DNA from 2 places in the Kitasatospora sp. NPDC094028 genome. Region 2 is predicted to be linked to the other one. Evidence: riboswitches for the same ligand, from Rfam matches in the RefSeq annotation. Region 2 holds a riboswitch; the other holds the start of a gene.
What was found. Region 2 has a riboswitch for FMN ahead of ACPC54_RS08460 (riboflavin synthase). Riboswitches for the same ligand answer to the same signal wherever they lie in the genome.
Positions count from the first base shown of each region.

Region 1: another riboswitch for FMN. It lies ahead of ribB (3,4-dihydroxy-2-butanone-4-phosphate synthase); the one in region 2 lies ahead of ACPC54_RS08460 (riboflavin synthase).

Region 1 is NZ_JBMVFA010000021.1:98,204-108,118, forward strand. Features, by position in the region: gene ACPC54_RS27245 (helix-turn-helix domain-containing protein) at 45-875, shown strand; gene ACPC54_RS27250 (DUF397 domain-containing protein) at 872-1,063, shown strand; gene ACPC54_RS27255 (hypothetical protein) at 1,109-1,651, opposite strand; gene ACPC54_RS27260 (glycoside hydrolase family 27 protein) at 1,996-3,177, shown strand; gene ACPC54_RS27265 (DUF4328 domain-containing protein) at 3,249-3,926, opposite strand; gene ACPC54_RS27270 (ABC transporter substrate-binding protein) at 4,027-5,055, opposite strand; gene ACPC54_RS27275 (ABC transporter permease) at 5,148-5,732, opposite strand; FMN riboswitch at 6,362-6,492, shown strand; partial or broken gene ribB (3,4-dihydroxy-2-butanone-4-phosphate synthase) at 6,760-7,563, shown strand; gene ACPC54_RS27285 (MarR family winged helix-turn-helix transcriptional regulator) at 7,979-8,449, shown strand; gene ACPC54_RS27290 (DMT family transporter) at 8,678-8,998, shown strand; gene ACPC54_RS27295 (RNA-guided endonuclease InsQ/TnpB family protein) at 9,091-9,915, opposite strand, start outside.
Region 2 is NZ_JBMVFA010000004.1:87,792-97,706, reverse strand. Features, by position in the region: gene ACPC54_RS08490 (PH domain-containing protein) at 1-277, opposite strand, end outside; gene hisG (ATP phosphoribosyltransferase) at 413-1,261, opposite strand; gene ACPC54_RS08480 (phosphoribosyl-ATP diphosphatase) at 1,340-1,612, opposite strand; gene ribH (6,7-dimethyl-8-ribityllumazine synthase) at 1,724-2,197, opposite strand; gene ACPC54_RS08470 (bifunctional 3,4-dihydroxy-2-butanone-4-phosphate synthase/GTP cyclohydrolase II) at 2,357-3,637, opposite strand; gene ACPC54_RS08465 (nicotinamide mononucleotide transporter family protein) at 3,634-4,221, opposite strand; gene ACPC54_RS08460 (riboflavin synthase) at 4,278-5,006, opposite strand; FMN riboswitch at 5,283-5,410, opposite strand; gene ACPC54_RS08455 (SCO4226 family nickel-binding protein) at 5,718-5,978, shown strand; gene ACPC54_RS08450 (antibiotic biosynthesis monooxygenase family protein) at 6,100-6,405, opposite strand; gene ACPC54_RS08445 (MSMEG_1061 family FMN-dependent PPOX-type flavoprotein) at 6,602-7,297, shown strand; gene ACPC54_RS08440 (YegP family protein) at 7,341-7,529, opposite strand; gene ACPC54_RS08435 (HIT family protein) at 7,711-8,130, shown strand; gene ACPC54_RS08430 (serine hydrolase domain-containing protein) at 8,201-9,316, shown strand; gene ACPC54_RS08425 (hypothetical protein) at 9,628-9,915, shown strand, end outside.

The DNA.
Region 1 (9,915 bases), on a different contig from region 2:
CAGTTCAACGTATCCGTGCTGTTTGATTGGTAGGGCGAATCGCCTTGAACAAGCGGGAACTTGACCCTCAGGCCTCCCCTGCCGCCGAGTTCGGGGCATTCCTCCGCACGTCACGTGAGCGGCGGGGGTGGACGCAGGAACACCTTGCAGGGCTGATCGGCTGCACCTCGTCCCACATCTCGGCTCTTGAAAATGGCCGCAGGAGGCCAACTCAACGGATCGCTGCGGCACTTGACAGAGCATTTGGTACATCGCAGGCGGGCACGTTCAAGCACAAGGCAAGCGATGTCAAGTACAGTGCCCTACTTGATGGATTCGCGGAGTTCGTCACCCAAGAGGGCCGGGCCGTTGAGCTCCGGCTCTTTGAACTCGGCATCGTGCCGGGCTTGCTGCAGACGAGGGATTACGCAACCGCCATTGCGGCAGGCGCCGTACGCCGGAGGACCATCACGCAGGACCAGGCAGACGAACGGGTGCACGTCCTCATAAACCGCCAAATCCGCGTGCGCCGGGAACCGCCGCCCTTGGTCCACGTGGTCATGGATGAGAGTTGCATTCGTCGGATTGTAGGTGGGGAGGCTGTGATGGCTGCCCAGCTTGACCATCTCATCGACTTCGCCAGCGAGCCCACCGCAAGGCTCCAGCTTGCCCCGTACTTGCTCGGCGAGGACAGGGCCTTCGATCTTCCGGTGTCCATTCTGACGTTGCCGGACCGATCTCTGACCTCCTACGCCGAGAGTGCGCACCAGGGGCGCTTGGAGCGGGATACCGGCGCGGTGACGGCCGAGTTGGCGGCCTACTATCAGCTACAAACGCATGCCCTTTCACAGGCGGACTCGGTGGCGATGATCCGCGAGCTACGGAGGCAACTATGACCCTCGATTGGTTCAAGTCCAGCTACAGCAGCAACGGCGGACAGTGCATCGAGGTATCCAACAGCATGCCCGGCATCGTCCCCGTCCGCGATTCCAAGGACCCCGATGGCCCCACCCTGGCCTTCCCGGCCGACACCTGGCAGTCGTTCGTTTCGGCTGTCCGCTCCGGGGAGTTCGGCGACGTCTGATCCTTGGGGTGAGGGCGGCGGATCCGCCGCCCTCACCTCACTCCCTCACTCCTCGTCGTCGAGTCGACCCAGGGCATCGGCGATCAGGCGGGTGGCGAAGCTGTGGTCGTCACCGGCAATCCGGTTGATGTGTTCGGCGAGCAGCACGGCGGTGGCCTCCAGCGGGTTCATCTCCGCGTCCGTCCACGGCCCGTACTGGGCGCGCCACAGGTTGGGGCTCAGTCCGGTCCCGGCGGCGATCAGCAGGCCGGCCATCATGGGCACGACCTCGGGCTTGAAGGTGCGGGGCATCATCCGCATGGTGGCGACCAGCGCGGGCACCGAGTAGCCGACGACCTCCTCGCCCTGGTCCGTGCAGGCCTGGCGCAGCCAGTTCATGTACATGTAGATGAGCGTGCAGGTGCCTTCCAGCAGATCGTCGAGCCCGTCCTCCCCCAGTGACGCGGCGAACTCGTTGATCATGCGCCGCTGTTCGGGGTCCGTCCCGCTCTTGCCGTCGTAGACGGCCTGGAGGCGGGAGTCGATCAGCATCAGCGCGGTGCTCACGTCGCCGACGGGAGCGTACTGGGGGTCGCAGGACGAGGACACGGGACTCCTTCGCGAACGGCCGCTTGCGGTCGGTGACGCGGCACGTTCGCAGCGTAGTCCCCCGGGCGGGCGCGGTCGGGCGAATGCGGCCATTGGCGGCCCGAAGGCCCTTGCCCGTGCGGGCGGTTGACGCCCCGTGCGGGCACGGGCCTTCGGCGGCGGGGCACGTCGGCCCGTGGGCCCGGTGGGTGGGAGCGGCACGCCCGCCCAGACCTGTGGCCGGACACGTTCGAGTGATCGTCATGGGGTGCTCGGTTGACGGGCCTGCGGCGCCACCAGATTACGAAGCATCGGTTCCGTCCTCGGCGATTCCCCTCGCCCTGCCTGCCCTCCTGGAGAACACGATGCGCAAACCCTGGGTCGCGGCGCTCGCGGCCGTGCTGAGCGTGGCCCCCTTCGCCGTCGCCCCGGCGGCCGGGGCGCCGGTCGCCGCTTCGGCCGGCGCCGCCCTGGCGCCCACCCCGCCGATGGGCTGGAACGACTGGAACGCCTTCGGCTGCAAGGTCGACGAGCAGTTGGTCGAGCAGAGCGCCGACGCGATCGTCGACACCGGCCTGAAGGCGGCCGGCTACCAGTACGTCAACATCGACGACTGCTGGATGAGCGGGGAGCGCGGCGCCGACGGGAGCCTGGTGCCGGACCCGGTGAAGTTCCCGCACGGCATCGCGGCCGTGGCCGACTACGTCCACGCCAGGGGCCTCAAGCTCGGCATCTACGAGAGCGCCGGCACGGAGACCTGCGCGCACTTCCCCGGGAGCCTGGGCCACGAGCGCCAGGACGCCGACTCCTTCGCCTCCTGGGGCGTCGACTACCTGAAGTACGACAGCTGCCCCGGGAACCAGCCGATGCCGGCCCGCCAGCGCTACGAGGCGATGGGCGAGGCCCTGGCCCGTACCGGCCGTCCGATCGTCTACAGCTTGTGCAACTGGGGCGACCAGGACGTCGCGTCCTGGGGCGGCGAGGTCGGCCAGCTGTGGCGGACCACCCCGGACATCGACCCCAGCTTCCAGCGGATGCTGGACATCTTCCACGTCAACGCTCAGCTCGCGGACCACGCCCGGCCGGGCGCGTGGAACGACCCCGACGCGCTGGAGGTCGGCAACGGCATGACGGCCGACGAGGAGCGCGCCCACTTCTCCCTCTGGGCCGCCATGGCCGCGCCGCTGCTCGCCGGCACCGACCTGCGCACGGCCACGCCCCACACCCTGGCGGTCCTGGGGAACACCGAGGTCATCGCCGTGGACCAGGACCCGCTGGGCAGGCAGGGCCGTCCGGTCGGCCCGCTCGGCGGCCTGGACGTCCTGGCCAAGCCCCTGGGCGACGGCTCCGTGGCCGTCACGCTCTTCAACGAGGGCGCCGAACGCGCCGTCGTCTCCACGACCGCCTCCGCCGTCGGCCTGCCGGCGGCCGGCTCCTACGTGGTGCGCGACCTGTGGGAGCACACCACGGGCGAGACCTCCGGCACCATCAGCGCCGAGGTCCCGGCCCACGGCGCCGCGATGTTCCGCGTCGCCCCGGCGGGGTGAGGCCGGGCCGACGAGCCGGAGCCCGGTGCGCGGGCGCTCGCGCCGACGCACCGCGGCTCACGGCGGGCCGCTCAGCCCTCGACGTCCGAGACGTGGACGCCGTAGGCCTGGGCGGCGCTGTGGGCGACGTAGTCCTCCTGCAGGGCCGTCAGCTTGTGGACCAGCAGGATCGCGCAGACCAGGGCGGCCAGCGTCAGCGTCTCGCCGGTGATCATCCACTGGGCGGCCGTCCGGTAGGAGTCCGGGTAGTCCGCCTGGTCGTACTCCATGGAGCCGAACAGACCGATCACGCCGCCCGCCAGGTACACCGCCCATCCGAAGTTGAGCAGCGCCGGCGGCACCAGCACCCGGTCCCCCGAGGGGTCCGGCCGGGTGCTGGCCAGCCAGGTGTCGATCGCTATCCGCCGGGGGAACCAGAGGCTGACGACCGGGACGAGCCAGCCGCCGATCGACCACCCGCGCTGGAGCTGGTGCTGCGCCTGCGGGTTGATCGCCTCGGCGTTGACCCGCATCCGGTAGAACCAGGTGATGAAGGAGACCGCCACGGCCGTCAGGACCAGGTCCTGCAGCACGAGCGCGGCGTCGTAGAGCCCGCCCGCGTCCTGGATCGCGGAGCGGTCGTCCGCCGCCGCGAGGATGCGGAAGTCGGCGACGAGCGTGAACAACTGCGCGGCGCAGCCCGTGGCGAGCGCGACCGTGGCGACGGTGGCGGTGGTTCGCGGCGGGCTGTACACGGCGGGCGAAGGCATCGGTCGAGGATCCCCGGTGTAGGTCTTGTGGTGGACCGTCACACCCTAGGCGTTGCCCGTGACAGCCGTGCCACGGGCTTGCCCGGGGGTGGGGGCGGCCTTACGGCAGGTAGTCGTTGCTGAAGGCGTCGGCGGCGGTGACGGGCTTGTCGATGAGGCCCTGGTCCTTCATGAAGGCGGCCATCTTCTCCCAGGTGGCGGCGTCGTTCTGGCCGGGCTTGCCGGTGGGCGGCGGGGTGAGCAGCGGGACGGTGGCCTTGAGGACGGCCAGGGCGGAGTCCTGCTGCTTCTGGTCGTTCATGCCGGGGATGAAGGTCTTGCTGATGGTGACCGCCTCGTCGGGGTGGTCGATGGTGTACTGGACGCCGCGCAGGGTGGCGGCGATGAACTTGCGCAGGTCGTCGCCGTGTTGGTCGAGGGTGGTCCTGGTGGCGCCGAGGCCGGCCGCGACCAGGGGCGGCGTGGCGGTGTCGGTGCCCTCGACGGGGCGGACGGCGAGGCCGGCCTGCTGGAAGTTGACGGCGTCGTTGTTGAGGTAGCCCATGACGGCGTCGACCTTCTTGCCGACCAGGGCGGCCTGCTGGGTGAAGCCGATGTGCTGGACGGTGACGTCCTTGGTGGTCAGTCCGCCGGCCTTGAGCTGGGCGAGCAGCCCGAAGTAGGTCTCGCCGAAGGGGCCGGGGGTGCCGATGGTGTGCCCGCGCAGGTCGGCGACGGTGTGGATCGGGGAGTCCTGCGGGACGAGCATCGCCACCGGGTAGGTGTGGTAGAGGGTGGCGACGTCGACGACGGGCAGGTCCTTGGCGCGGGCCTGGAGGATTTCGTCGCCGCCGGCGAAGACGACGTCCTCCTTGCCGGCGGTCAGGCCGCCGAAGAGGTCGTCGGTGAAGCTGTGGTGGCGCAGGGTCACCTTGAGGCCGGCGTCCTGGTAGAAGCCCTTGCTCTGGGCGACGTAGAAGGGGGCGAACTGGATGTTGGGGATGTAGGTGAGGCCGATGGTGAGGGCGCCGCCCTTGCCGTCGGTGGACTTGGCGGCGGTGGGGTCGGAGGCGCAGGCCGACAGTGCGGCGGCGGTGGCGAGCAGGAGGGCGAGCGAGCGGGCCGGGCGGGCGGCGGCGGTGGTGCGCATGCGGGAGTCCTTGTCCTGTCTTCGGCGTCGGGCGTCGGGCGTCGGGCGTGGGGCTTCGGGCGTCGGGCGTGGGGCGTCGGTGGTGGTGGTGCTCAGCGGTCGACGGCGCGTTCCAGGAGCCGGACGGCTCCGTAGGTGGCGGCGGCCAGCAGGGTGAGGGTGAGCAGGGTGACGAACAGGCCGGTGGAGTCGGCCTGGCCGCGCTGGACGGCCAGGAGTTCGCCCAGGCCCTCGCCGCCCATCACGAACTCGCCGACGACCGCGCCGGTGATGGACAGCGTGGCGCCGGTGCGCACCCCGGCGAGGATGCTGGGCAGGGCCAGCGGGAACTCGATGTGGCGCAGCATGCCCCAGGGGCCGACGCCGTCGACGCGGGCGGCGGCCAGGACGTCGGGGTCCAGTTCGCGCAGGCCGAGCATCGTGTTGACGAGCATCGGGAAGAAGACGAGCAGGGCGCACAGGATGGCGATGGGCAGCAGGCCGTAGCCGATCCACAGGGCGAGCAGGGGGGCCAGGGCCACGGCGGGGACGGCCTGGGTGGCGGCGAGGTAGGGCTGCAGGGCGCGGGCGGCCAGGGTGCTGCGGGCCATCAGGTAGCCGAGCGGGAGGGCGGCGGCGATGCCGATGGCGGTGCCGGCGGCGCTCTCGACGACGGTCTGGCGGGTGTAGTCGAGCAGGGAGCCGTGGGTGAGGGCGTCGGCGAAGGCGTGGGCGACGGTGGCGGGGGCGGGCAGGAAGAACGCCGAGACGGCTTTGGTGCGGGTGGCGCTCTCCCAGGTGCCGAGCAGGAGCAGGCCGAAGGCCAGGGGTGGCAGGACGGCGGCCAGGCGGGTGCGGGCGGGGGTGGGTGCGGGGCGGCGGGTGGGGGTGGTGGCGGGTGGTGGGGTGGGGGGTGTGCGGGGGGTGGGGTCGGCGGTCTTCAGCGGTGGCACGGCTGCTCCCTGGTCGTCTGCCTGCGGGTGGGGGTCGGCGTCGGGCCCGTGGTGAGTTCGTGCATGAACGTTGTTCTCCCCCGTTTGGTGATTTCCGGTTCCCCGGTGGCCGGAATGCCGCGTCGCGTCCTCGTGGAACCGTTCGCCCGTTCGTCGTCGGCCGGTTTTTCGGATGATGTTTCGTCAACCTGGGGATGTTCGGCGGCGGCTGGGATCTTAGGCGCGGGTGGAGAGCATCGGCAATACGGGCCGGTCGGAAGGGTCGGCGGTGCCCGGGGCCGGCGGGTACGTGACGCATCCCACTTCCGGGCGTGAATGGTGACGGCTTGTCAAGACGGCTTCGGGTGTGTCAGGTTGGCGGACGTTCAACACGTTTGCGCACTCCGGGGTCGGTGAAATTCCGAGCCGGCGGTTACAGTCCGCGACCCGGTCGCCTCCAGCGGCCGGTTGACCAGGTGGAACTCCTGGACCGACGGTGAAAGTCCGGAAGGGAGGCAGTGCGCGGCGGGCAGGGTCCTTCCCCCTTCGCCGGGGTGTCCCGTCGGCCTCCCCTGGCCGTGGGGTGCTCCGTTTTCGGTGCGGTGGGTGGCCCCTGCACGCCCGTTGCCTGATGCCCCGGACGTCCGCGCCCCCGAGCGCGAGGAGAGTTCCGATGGGCCGCACCTTCGACGCCCCGTCCGGCCGGCTGGCTGCCCGGTCCGGGTCCGGGTGTGCGGGGTCCGCGCTTCGCGCTCCGCACCCCCGAATCCCACCGAGGTTAGGACCCACGGGCATGACCAGCACCGATGCTCTGCCGTACCCTTCCGCCGACTCCGCTGTCTCCACCGGCTCAGCCGTCTCCGCCGTCTCCGCCGTCTCAGCCGTCTCCGCCGTCCAGGGCTCGCCCGACCGGGGCTCCTTCGGCCTCGGCCCGCTCGACCGGACCCTCGGGGCGGACGAGGTGGACGGGGTGGACGGGGTGGACCACGAGCGGGCGTTCGACCCGGTGGAGGTGGCGATCGCCCGGATCGCGGCCGGGCGCGCGGTCGTGGTCGTCGACGACGCGAGCCGGGAGAACGAGGGCGACATCGTGTTCGCCGCCGAACTCGCCACCTGCGAGCTGGTCGCCTTCGCGATGCGGGAGTGCCGCGGGCTGCTGTGCGCGCCGATGGCCGGCGCCGACCTGGACCGTCTGGAGCTGGAGCAGATGGTCGCCCGCAACACCGAGCAGCACCGCACCGCGTTCACCGTCTCGGTGGACGCGGCCGCCGGGATCAGCACCGGCGTCTCGGCGGCCGACCGGGCGCTGACGCTGCGCCTGCTGGCCGATCCGGCCACCGGGGCGGGCGACCTGGTGCGCCCGGGGCACGTGTTCCCGCTGCGCGCCGTCGACGGCGGGGTGCTGGCGCGGGGCGGCCACACCGAGGCGGGGGTGGACCTGTGCCGGCTGGCCGGGCTGCGGCCGGCGGCGGCGGTGTGCGAGATCGCCAACGCGGACGGCTCCATGGCCCGGCTGCCGCAGCTGCGCGCGTTCGCCGACCGGCACGGCCTGGCGCTGATCTCGGTGGCGTGCCTGGCCGAGTACGTGCGGACGGCGGGCGCGGCGGGCCCGGTGCGCGCGGCGGTGTAGGCGCGCTTTCCTCCGCCGCCTTTTCCCGGTGATTCCCCGGCCGTGCGCGGCCGCGGTTCGCCGCGCCCGCGATGCGGGGGGGGCGATGGGGTGGCGGGGCGCGCGGGCGGTCGTGCGGGGCGGTTTTTCGTCGGCCGGCGGCGCGGTGGTCCGTTTCCGGGGTTCTCCGGGGTTTTCCGGGGTTTTCCCGGGCGGCGGGAATTCGGCCGTGAGGGCGCGGCCGGGAGTTTCGCCGAGGGCTTTTCGGCGGGCGACCGGGTGGCCCCGGCGCCGTTTTCCGCGGGTCGGCGGGAATGGCCGCGCGGGCCCGCGGCCCACCACCCCAGAAGCTTGCATGTGCATGTATTCTGCAGGTGACCGACGACTCCGGAAGGAGGCGCCCATGACGGCGTCACCGCGCGCGCCCCGCACCCCCCACGCACCCCTGCCCGCCTCCGACCAGGCCGCGTGGAGCCGCGTGCTCGCGCTCCACGCGCGGGTGGAGCGCGAGCTGGCGGCGGCGCTGCAGCGCCGGCACGGGATCGGCCTGTCGGAGTACCGCTCGCTGGAGCACCTGCACCGCTCGCGGACGAGCGAGCTGCGGATGCAGGACCTGGCGGAGCGGGTCGGGCTGGGGCAGTCCTCGGTCACCCGCCTGGTGGGCCGCCTGGAGGCGGCGGGCTTCGCGGTCAAGGACCTGTGCCCGTCCGACAAGCGCGGCGTCTACGCCGTCATCACCGAGCAGGGGCGCCTGCGCTACGAGGCCGCCCGCGCCACCTACGCGGAGGTACTGTCCTCGGCGCTGAACACCTTCACCGCCGACCCCGAGCTGGGCCCCACCGTGCGGGCCCTGCGCGCGACGGCCCGGGACTGACGGCCCGCCGGCTCCCGCCACCACCACCGCCCCGAGGACCCAGAAGCCCCGAAGGCCCGGAAGACCCGAAGGCCTCGTACGCGCCGCGCGTGCGGGCCTTCTACCGGGTGCTTGACAGCGAAATGCTTGCTCATGCAATCTTCTGCTGCTCCCGCTCGCCTCGCCTGCGGGGCTTTGCGGACACAAAAAGCTTGCACGTACAAGCAACTAGTGGATTGGGGACCGCCCATGCAGTGGCTCTACCTCGCCATCGCCGACGTCTTCGAGATCGCCGTCGCCCTCGCGGCCGGCAAGGCCGAGGGCTTCACGAACCGGCGCTGGACCGCCGCCACCCTGGCCAGCGGCGCCGTCGGCACCTACTTCCTCAGCAAGGCGCTGCTGACCTTCGACGTCGGTGTCGGCTACGCGATCTGGACCTCCGCCGCGGGCGTGGGCATCACCCTGCTCGGCGTGCCGCTGTTCGGCCAGCGCCTCGACCGGCGCAAGGCGCTCGGCATCGCCACCGTCATCGCCGGCGTCGTCGGCCTCCAGCTCAGCGGCGCCGCCTGAGCACCCGCCACTGCGCCCTTCTCCCGATTCCCGTCCCACGAAAGGACCGTGTCCCTTGACTTCCTCCCCCTCCTGAAGAAGGGGGATTCCCCTCAGCCTCGCGGCTGAGCCGCTGCGCGTGAGCGCGGCGGTGGGACGACTTCCTGCTTCACCGACGACCGCCCGCCCGGAGTGCTCCGTTGAGGTCTTACACCGTCTCCACAGGCTGCTGCCGCCAGCCCGGCGGCCAGGATGATTCTGGCTGCGTTCACGTCCCGGTCATGGGTCACGCCGCAGCCGCACGCCCATTCGCGGACGTTGAGGGGCATCTTGTCGCGGATGGTTCCGCAGGCCGAGCACAGCTTGGAGCTGGGAAACCACCGGTCGACGGTGATCAGCTCGCGGCCGTACCACTGGGCCTTGTACTCCAGCATGGCCCGCAGCTCGGTCCACGAGGCGTCCGAGACGGCTCGGGCGAGCTTGTGGTTCTTGAGCATGTTGCGGACCGTCAGATCCTCGATCACGACCGTTTGGTTTTCACGGACGAGTCGAGTGGTGAGCTTGTGCAGGAAGTCCCTGCGCCGGTCGGCGATCTTCGCATGGACGCGGGCGACCTTGACCCGGGCCTTCTCCCGGTTCTTCGAGCCCTTGGCCTTGCGGGCGAGTTCCCGTTGGGCCCTGGCCAGGCGTTCCCGGTCGGCGCGCTCGTGCTTCGGGTTCGTGACCTTCTCCCCGGTGGAGAGTGTCACCAGGCTGGTGATCCCGGCGTCGATGCCCACCGCCATATTGACCGGTGCGGGCATCGACGGCCGGTCATCGCACAGCAGGGAGACGAACCACCGACCGGCCGCATCCCGCGACACGGTCACCGTCGACGGCGACTCTCCTTCGGGCAGCGCCCTCGACCACACGATCGCCAGCGGCTCCGTCATCTTGGC
Region 2 (9,915 bases):
TCTCCGCCCAGGCCAGCCGGCGGCTGCGCACGAAGTTGACCACCGTCACACCGTCCGCGTCGGCGCGCACCCGCGGGCGGGCGAGCATCAGGCCGACGCCGGCGAACAGCATGCCGCTGGCCGTCATCATGATCCGGTCGTTGAGCTGCCAGTTCGCCGGAAGCAGCACGGCGAGCACCGCGAACAGCACCACCAGCAGCGCGCAGACCGGCAGCAGCACGGCGCGGGTACGGCGCGGCGCCCAGGTGACGGGGTACTCGACGGGCGGGGTGGACACGTTCGGTCTCCGGGGGTGGTTCGTACGGCGACGGGACGGGACGCCGGTCGGCGTCCCGCCCCGATTGAACCGTTCTTTACTTTGCGGCCCACTCGCGGGCCTGCTCACGGGCCCACTCGCGGGCCCGCGGGCGGGTCAGAGGCGGCAGGCGTGGATGTTGGTGACCAGGATGGCCCGGGCACCGATGCTCCACAGGTCGTCCATGATCCGCTGGGCCTCCTTGCGGAGCACCATCGCGCGGACGGCCACCCAGCCCTCGGTGTGCAGCGGGGAGACGGTCGGCGACTCCAGGCCCGGGGTGAGCGCCACGGCGGCGCCGACCTTCTCGGCGCGGATGTCGTAGTCCATCAGCACGTAGCGGCGGGCCACCAGCACGCCCTGCAGGCGGCGCAGGAACTGGTCGACGCCCGCGTCCTCGCCGGCGCCCTTGGGGCGGATCACGACGGCGTCCGAGATCAGGATCGGGTCGCCGAACACCTCCAGGCCGGCGTTGCGCAGGCTGGTGCCGGTCTCCACCACGTCGGCGATCACGTCGGCGACGCCCAGCTGCACCGCGGTCTCGACCGCGCCGTCCAGCTTGGTGACGGTCGCCTTCACACCGTGGTCGGCGAGGTGCTGCTCGACCAGGCCGGTGTAGGACGTGGCGATCCGCAGGCCCTCCAGGCCCTTGACGTCCTGCACGTCCACGCCCTCCGGGCGGGCGAAGCGGAAGGTCGACCCGGCGAAGCCGAGGGCGAGCACCTCCTCCGCGTTGGAGTGCGAGTCCAGCAGCAGGTCGCGGCCGGTGATGCCGACGTCCAGGCGGCCGGAGCCGACGTAGACGGCGATGTCGCGCGGGCGCAGGAAGAAGAACTCGACCTCGTTGTTCGGGTCGACCAGGACGAGTTCCTTCGGGTCCTTCCGCTGGCGGTAGCCGGCCTCATGGAGCATCTCCGCCGCGGGACCCGAGAGCGAACCCTTGTTGGGGACGGCGATGCGCAGCATGGGAGGTTGCTTCCTTACCTGTGGGACCTGGTGGGAGGGGGTGCGCTCGTACGGGAGCGGGTGTTCCGAGCGGGTGTTCTAGAGGTACTTGTAGACGTCGTCGAGCGTCAGCCCGCGGGCGATCATCATCACCTGAACGTGGTAGAGGAGCTGCGAGATCTCCTCCGCCGCCTGCTCGTCCGACTGGAACTCGGCGGCCATCCAGACCTCGGCGGCCTCCTCGACGACCTTCTTGCCGATCGCATGGACGCCCTGCTCGACGAGCTGGGCGGTACGGGAGGTCGCGGGGTCGCCGGTGGCGGCCTTCTGCTGGAGCTCGGCGAAGAGCTCCTCGAATGTCTTCGAAGCCATGATGGGACTCACCTTACGGCGTGCCGGCGGACGGGCGGTAAACGGTTCCGGACCGTGGACGGTCCGGTGGACGTCCACGGCCCGGAGGCGTGCACGGGTGGTCGCGGGTGGTCAGCGGACGTCGCGCAGCGTGACCGCGGTGGCGACGGCGGCGGTGACCGCCTCGTGGCCCTTGTCCTCGGCGGAGCCCGGCAGGCCCGCGCGGTCGAGCGCCTGCTCCTCGTTGTCGCAGGTCAGCACGCCGAAGCCGACCGGGACGCCGGTGTCGACGCTGACCTGGGTGAGGCCGGAGGTGGCCGCCTGGCAGACGTAGTCGAAGTGCGGCGTGCCGCCGCGGATCACCACGCCGAGCGCGATCACGGCGTCGTAGCCGCGCTCGGCGAGGCGCTTGGCCGCGACCGGCAGCTCGAAGGTGCCGGGGACGCGCAGCACGGTCGGCTCGGCGACACCGAGCTCCTTGAGCGCGCGGTGGGCGCCGTCCAGCAGGCCGTTCATCACGGTGTCGTGCCACTGGGCGGCGACGACGGCGACCTTGAGGTCGGCGGCGTGGTCGATGGTCAGCTCGGGGGCTCCGTGGCCGCTCATGGTTCCTACTTCCTGGGTCTTCGGTGGGGCGCTGGGACGCTGGAGTGCTGGGGCGCGCCGGTGCTGGGGGGACTTCGGCGCGCCGGCGCTGGGGTACTTCGGCGCTTCGGTGCTGGGGTGCTTCGCTTCGGTGCTTCGGTGCTTCGGTGCTTCGGTGCTTCAGGAGCCGAGGCCGGGCAGGTCGTGGCCCATCCGGTCGCGCTTGGTGCGCAGGTAGCGCAGGTTGTGCTCGCCGGGCGTGGTGGCCACCGCCTCGCGCCCCTCGACCTTGAGGCCGTGGTCGGTCAGCGCGGTGAGCTTCTGCGGGTTGTTGGTCAGCAGGGTGAGCGAGCGGACGCCGAGGTCCGCCAGCATCTGCCCGGCGATGCTGTAGTCGCGGGCGTCTGCGGGCAGGCCGAGGTCCAGGTTGGCGTCGACGGTGTCGCGCCCCTGCTCCTGCAGCTCGTACGCGCGCAGCTTGTGGGTCAGGCCGATTCCCCGGCCCTCGTGGCCGCGCAGGTAGAGCACCACGCCGCGGCCGGCCTCGGCGATCCGCTTCAGCGAGGCCTCCAGCTGCGGGCCGCAGTCGCAGCGCAGCGAGCCGAAGACGTCGCCGGTCAGGCACTCGGAGTGGACCCGCACCAGGACGTCCTCGCCGTCCGGCAGCCGCCCGTCCGGGCCGAGGCCGCCGGCCACCAGGGCGAGGTGCTCGACGCCGTCGATGGTGCCCTTGTAGCCGACCGCGGTGAAGTCGCCGTGCGCGGTGGGCAGCGAGGTGGTCGCGGCCCGGTCCACGTGCAGTTCGGTGCGGCGGCGGTAGGCGATCAGGTCCTCGATGGAGATGATCGCCAGGCCGTGCTCGCGGGCGAAGGCGACCAGCTCGGGCAGCCGGGCCATGGTGCCGTCGTCGTTCACCACCTCGGCGATCGCGCCGGCCGGCGCGAGCCCGGCGAGCCGGGCCAGGTCGACGGCGGCCTCGGTGTGCCCGGGGCGGACCAGCACGCCGCCCTCGACGGCGCGCAGCGGGAAGACGTGCCCGGGGCGGGTGAGGTCGCCGGGCTCGGTGCCGGCCGAGGCCAGCAGCCGGACGGTGCGGGCGCGGTCGGCGGCCGAGATGCCGGTGTCCACGCCGTCACGGGCGTCCACCGAGACGGTGTAGGCGGTGCCCTTGCGGTCCTCGTTGACCTGGGTCATCGGCGGGAGCTTGAGCCGGTCCAGCTCCTCCCCGGTCATCGGGGCGCAGATCACGCCGGAGCTGTAGCGGATGGTGAAGGCCATCAGCTCGGGGGTGGCGGCGGAGGCGGCGAAGACGATGTCGCCCTCGTTCTCGCGGTTCTCGTCGTCGACCACGATCACGGCGCGGCCGAGGGCGATGTCGGCGATCGCCCGCTCGACGGGGTCGAGGACGAGGTCCTCCCCGTCCGTGCCGAGGGTGCTGTCGTACGTCTGGTTCTCGGTCATGCCGGGACTCCCTGCGGAACGTTGGCGGAGGTGACTCGCGGCTCACGGGTGCTCAGCCACCAGGAGCGCAGGCCGAGCACCACCAGGACGAAGTAGACGGAGTAGGTCAGGCCGGAGAAGGTGTAGCCGCTGTGGAAGGCCAGCGGGACGCCGACGACGTCGACGGCGATCCAGGCGAACCAGAACTCCAGCCAGCCCCGCGCCTGGGCGACCATCGCGGCCAGGGTGCCGACGAAGATGTAGGCGTCCGCCCAGGGGCTCCAGGACAGGTCGGGGAAGGCCTTGAACAGCAGGGCCAGGGCGACCGTGCCGGCCGCGGTGGCGCCGACCAGGACGGCCCGCTCGGACCGATCGGCGAACCGGACGGCGACCGTGCCGGTGGCGCCGCGGCCGCGCCGCCACCGGGACCAGCCCCAGGCGGCGGTGGCGATGACGATCAGCTGCTTGCCCATCAGGCCGGGGACGTGCCCGCCGAGGTAGGAGGCGACCAGGACGGCGCCGGACAGGAGCTGGACCGGCCAGCTCCACACCGAGCGGCGCCAGCCGAGTGCCAGCCCGGCGAAGCCGAGCAGGTTGCCGATCATGTCGGCCCACTTCACCGCCTGGCCGAAGGCCGTGAAGGCTTCCGCGTTGAGCCAGTTCACCGGGCCTCCTCCGGGGTTCCGGTGCCCGGCAGGGTCTGGCCGGTCGCCGGACCGTGCGCGTCGGACCGGGGCGGGAGGGCCGGCAGCGACGGGAGGGTGCGCGATTCGAGCAGGCGCTCGACGTACTTCGCGAGCACGTCCACCTCCAGGTTGACGCTCTCGCCGACCGTCTTGGCGCCGAGCGTGGTCAGCGCGAGGGTGGCCGGGATCAGGCTGACGGTGAAGCTGTCCCGGGCGGCCTCCACCACGGTCAGACTGACGCCGTCGACCGTGATCGAGCCCTTCTCCACCAGGTAGCGGGAGATGCCCTCCGGCAGGCTGAACCGCAGGACCTCCCAGCGGAGTTCACCGGCCGCGTCGCGCTCGCCGGGCTCGCGGCCCAACAGCCGCCCGGTGGCGTCGACATGGCCCTGGACGAGGTGGCCGCCGAGCCGGGCGCCGAGCGCCATGGCGCGCTCCAGGTTCACCCGGGAGCCGGGCTTGAGCTCGCCGAGGCTGGAGCGGTGCAGTGTCTCGGCCATCACGTCGGCGCTGAACTCGCCGGTGCCGGCGGCCAGTTCGTCGGGGGTGTCGACCACGGTCAGGCAGACGCCGTTGACCGCGATGGAGTCGCCGTGCCGCGCGTCGGCACAGACCACGGGGCCACGCAGGCGGATCCGCGAGGAGTCGCCGATCTCCTCGATCGACACGACCTCGCCGAGCTCTTCGATGATGCCGGTGAACACCCGGGTCTCCTCGCGCTTGGGGCGCGGACTCCGGGGCGGCAGAAGGGAGATGACACGGACGGGCACCGGTGCGCGAAGCCGCGGGCACGACCGTCGCCGGAGTGCCGAGGCCGCCGGGGGATCGCTCTCCCGGCCCGGGAGACCCGCTCCCGCCGCTCACCTGACCGCGGTCCGCCGCTCGTCGATCCCTCGCGCGCCGGTGCTCGAAGCTTCTCGCTTCGAGGTTCGCCGCTCGTGTTCTCGGAGCTGGACCACGGGTACTGCTCTTCGTCCGCCCGCGCACGCCTCCCATCCGGACTTTAACCGTCGGTCCAGGAATTTCACCTGGTCAACCGGCCGCTGGCTGCGGACGGGTCGCGGACTGTAACCGCCGGTTCGGATTTTCACCGACCCCGGAGTGCGCTGAACGTCACTGCTGTTGGCAACATTGTGCCACGCGCGGCACCGGCGCAGGGAGGGGCTTCGGCTGTGGCCTGTTTCACGGCCGCGGCGGGAATGAGCGGCGGGCGCGGGCGGCGCGGTCGTGCGGCCGGCCGGGGCGTCGGGCCTGGTGGCGGGCTGCTGGAGGGCCTGGTGGAGAGCCTGGTGGCGGAGCCGGTCGCCGGGGGTGACGCTGGTAGCAGGGGCGTCGGCCGTCGCCTGCTCATGGCCCCGGAGGACGCTTCGGCAGGCGTCGTCGATAGGCATCGTCGGTAGGCATCGTCGGTAGGCATGGAGGCGAGGACGATGAAGTTCATGGACGTCCACCACGGGATGGCCGGGATCACGGCGGAGCAGCTGCGGCAGGCCCACATGGCGGACCTGGCGATCCAGGGCGACGAGGGCGTGCAGTTCGAACAGGCGTGGGCCGACCCGGACTCGGGCACGGTGTACTGCCTCTCCGAGGCCCCGTCCAAGGAGGCGGTGCAGCGGATCCACGACCGGACCGGGCACCCGGCGGACGAGATCCACCCGGTGCCGCTGTCGGTGTGAGGCGCGCGGCGGTGGAGCGCGTGGCCGTGGAGCGCGTGGCGGTGGAGCGCGTGGCGGTGGAGCGCGTGGCCGTGCGGCTCGCGGTCGTGCGCCGCGCGCCGCGCGCGGGGCGGCGCGGTGTTCAGGGGGTGGCGACGGACATGAAGTGGGTGACCTCCGGGGGGTGCGCGAGGTAGCTCAGCTCGCCCTCCGACCAGACCGGCCGGATCCGCCACATCGGCCCGGCGTACCCGCGCAGGGCCTCCTCGTCGCGCCAGCGGCTCAGCACGAGCACCCGGTGCCCGTCCTCGGTCACCGAGCGCAGCAGCTCACCGCCGAGGCAGCCGTCCGTCCGCCCGAGCTGCGGGAGCACCTGGGCCGCCAGGTGCGCGCAGAACTCCTCCAGGCGGCCGGCGACAACCTGCCCGGCCCAGATCCTGATGATCACGACCACCACCTCCGCGCGGTCCCGGGTGAGTCCCTGGCCCCATTATCAGCGGAAAACCGCTGGTGGCGAGGGGTACGGCCGGGGTTTCACGGAGGGCTACGGACGGGCACGACGGGCGGTGCGCGCGGCCGGGACCGCGAGGCCGCCCGGGGGCGGGCCCCGGGGCGCGCGGGACGGCATCCCGTACATTCCCGCCATGACCATCGAACCGGAATACACCGTTCCGTCAGCTGCCGCCCAGGCCCGTCCGGCCGACCTGTTCGCCGCCCTCAGCGCGGGCGCCCTCACCGACCCCGCGCAACTGCGCGAGATCTACGAGCAGCCCGGCGACCGCGCGCGGCGCAAGCAGGTGGACCGGCTCCACGACGTGGCGAAGCAGCTCATCGCCTGCTCCTCGCTGGTGTTCGTGGCCAGCGCGGACGCGGACGGCAACTGCGACGTCTCCCCGCGCGGCGGCCCCGCCGGCCTGGTGTCCGTGCTCGACGACCGCACCCTGGCGATACCGGACGCCACCGGCAACAAGCGCCTGGACACCCTGCAGAACATCCTGGCCAACGGGCGGGTCGGGCTGCTGTTCACCGTCCCCGGCCGGGACACCACGCTGCGGGTCAACGGGCGGGCCTGCGTGTCCGCCGACCCCGAACTGCTGCGTCAGCTCACCGCCGTGGGCAAGCCGCCGCGCAGCGCGATCGTGGTCGCCGTCGAGGAGGTGTACGCACACTGCCCGAAGGCCTTCCTGCGCGGCTCGGCCTGGCAGCCGGACCGCTGGCTCGCCAGGGACGCCCAGCCCAGCTCCGCCGAGGTGACGCTCTCGCACCTGCGGGACGACTCGCTGACCATCGCGATGATCGAGCAGGACGAACGGGACGCACTGCTGTACCGGTACGAGTGAGGCACCGGCACAGCAGCGGTCGGCCGGGCGCGCGGCCCCGGTCTCACGCGGCCTTGGGCAGGTCCACCACCGAGGCGTCGACGGCCGCCCGCTGGACCGCGTCGACGCCCTTGTGCGCGGCCTCCTTGCTGGAGTAGCCCTGGCCGGTGGCGACGATCTCGCCGTTGCCCGCCTTCAGCCGAAACCGGTATTTGCCGCCGGCGTCCTCGTAGACCTCGAACCTGCCCGCCATCCGGGCCACCTCCTCGGTGGGGCCGCGCCACCGCTCGACGGCGCGCTCGGGTACGTCCCCCGCCGGCACCGTGCACCCGGCCCCCGGGCGGACGCACCCGGCCGGGGGCCGTCCGGGTGACGTCCGGGCGGCGGGGGTTTGCGGAGGTGCCGGACCGGGCGCCGGTGGCTTCAATGGACGGATGGACTGCGTGTTCTGTGCGGTGGTGGCCGGCGAGGAACCCGCCCACCGGGTGCTGGACGACGGGGCGGCCGTCGCCTTCCTGGACCGCCGGCCGCTGTTCCCCGGTCACGTCCTCGTCGTGCCGCGCGCCCACCACCGCACCCTGGCCGACCTGCCGGCCGCCGAGGTCGGCCCGTTCTTCCTCGCGGTGCAGCGGGTCGCGGCGGCGGTGGAGTCGGCGGACGGCCTGGGCGCGGCGGGCAGCTTCGTCGCGGCGAACAACCGGATCAGCCAGTCGGTGCCGCACCTGCACGTGCACGTGGTGCCGCGCAATCCCAAGGACGGACTGCGCGGCTTCTTCTGGCCGCGGCGTCCGTACCCGGACGAGGCCGAGGCGGCGGCGGTCGCGGCCCGGCTGCGGACCGCGCTCGGGGACTGAACGGCGGCGCACGGGCGAAATCGTTCACCCGGACGACGAGTTCGCTGGTGGGGTGCTTAGGCTCGCCGGTATGAACGATCTCCTCCGCCTGGTGCAGCAGACCGCCGACCGACTCGCCGACCGGCACGTCGGAGCGGTCGTCGCCGGGCTCGCCGGCGGAGAGGTCGGGATCCGCGGCGCCGGACGCACCGGGCCGGGCGGCGGAGTGCCCGGCCCGGACACGCTGTTCGAAATCGGTTCCGTCACCAAGGTGTTCACCTCCCTGCTCCTCGCGCGGCTCGCGCTGGACGGCACGGTCGGGCTGGACGACCCACTCGCGGAGGTGCTCGCCGGGGTTCGGGGCGACGGGCGGGCCGGCGGGCAGGCCGCCGAGTCGGATTCGCGGGCTGGCTCGGGCTCGGGCGGGGTCGCGGTTCCGGCCAGGCGCGGGCAGCCGGTGACCCTCCGCCAGCTCGCCACCCACACCTCCGGTCTCCCCCGGCTGCCCCGGGGCCTCGCGGTCGGCGCGCTCATCGGCCCCAACCGGCCCGACCCGTACGCCCGTTGCACCACCGATTACGTCCTGGCCGGGCTCGCCCGGACCCGGCTGCGCGCCAAACCCGGGCACGCCTTCCGCTACTCCAACCTCGGCGCCGGACTGCTCGGCCTCGCCCTCGCCCACCGGGCCGGCACCGGGTACGGAGACCTCATCACCCGCGAAGTCTGTGAACCGCTGGGGCTGGCCGACACCTGCCTGCGGGAGGACGGCGGCCAGGCCGGACGGCTCGCCCGCGGCCACACGCCCGGCGGGCGGCCGGTGCCCTACTGGGACCTCGCCGCCCTGCCCGGCATGGGCGGACTGCGCTCCACCGCCGCCGACCTCGCCGTCCTGCTGCGCGCCCAACTGGCCGCCGGCCGCGCACCGGACGGCCCGCTGGCGGCGGCGATCGCCCTCACCCGGGAGACCCGACACCGCGTCAACCCCTTCGCCTGGACCCACCTCGGCTGGCTCGGCCACCGCCTGCACACCCAGCAGGGCGGCCACCTGCAGATCTGGCACAACGGCGGGACGGGCGGGTTCGCGTCCTTCATCGCCTTCGACCCGGACAAGCAGGTGGGGGTCGTGGTGCTCGCCAACACCCGCCGCTCGGTCGACGCGGCCGGGACCACCCTGCTGCGCCGCCTGCAGAACGGCCTCGGGGCGTAGCGCCCGGCGGGGCGGGGCGGGCAGGGCGTGCGGCGCGGCGCGGCGCTGCGCTGCGCTGCGCGAGCGGAATCGAGCCAACTACCGAGGCGCGCCGGGACCGTCCCGTGCCCGGCAGCCTTCCCCGTCACCGCGCCGCCCCGCCCGCGCCGCCCCGCCCGGCGGCGGCCGACCGCCCGGCCCGCTGTGCCGATCGGCAGGGGGGCGGTGGGGCCGATTCAGGCCGGAAGGTGTCGATTGGCACTGTTCGCGGGGGTGCCCGGGGGTTGACGCTGTGCACGTGGCAGCCGGGGCTCCGCTTGTGGAGTCCGTGAGTGGAGTGGGAGGTGGCCGAGGTGGCGGTGGTGTGGTCGCCCGCGACGGTGCGGGCGCGGTCCGTCGTGCTGAGCGGTGGCGCGTGGCCGCGGCTGGTCGGGCCGGCCGGGGCCGCGGGCCAGGGCCGGACGCCGACTCCGCCCGGGCCGCTCGGACGGGTGGTGCGGGTGTACCGGCGGTTCCGTCCGGTGCCCCGGCGGGCGCGGGGCTGGATCGGCGCGGGCGCCGCGGCCGTCGCGGTGGCGCTCTGCCTGGCGGTCGGGCAGTGGTGGCCCGCGCCGGTGGTG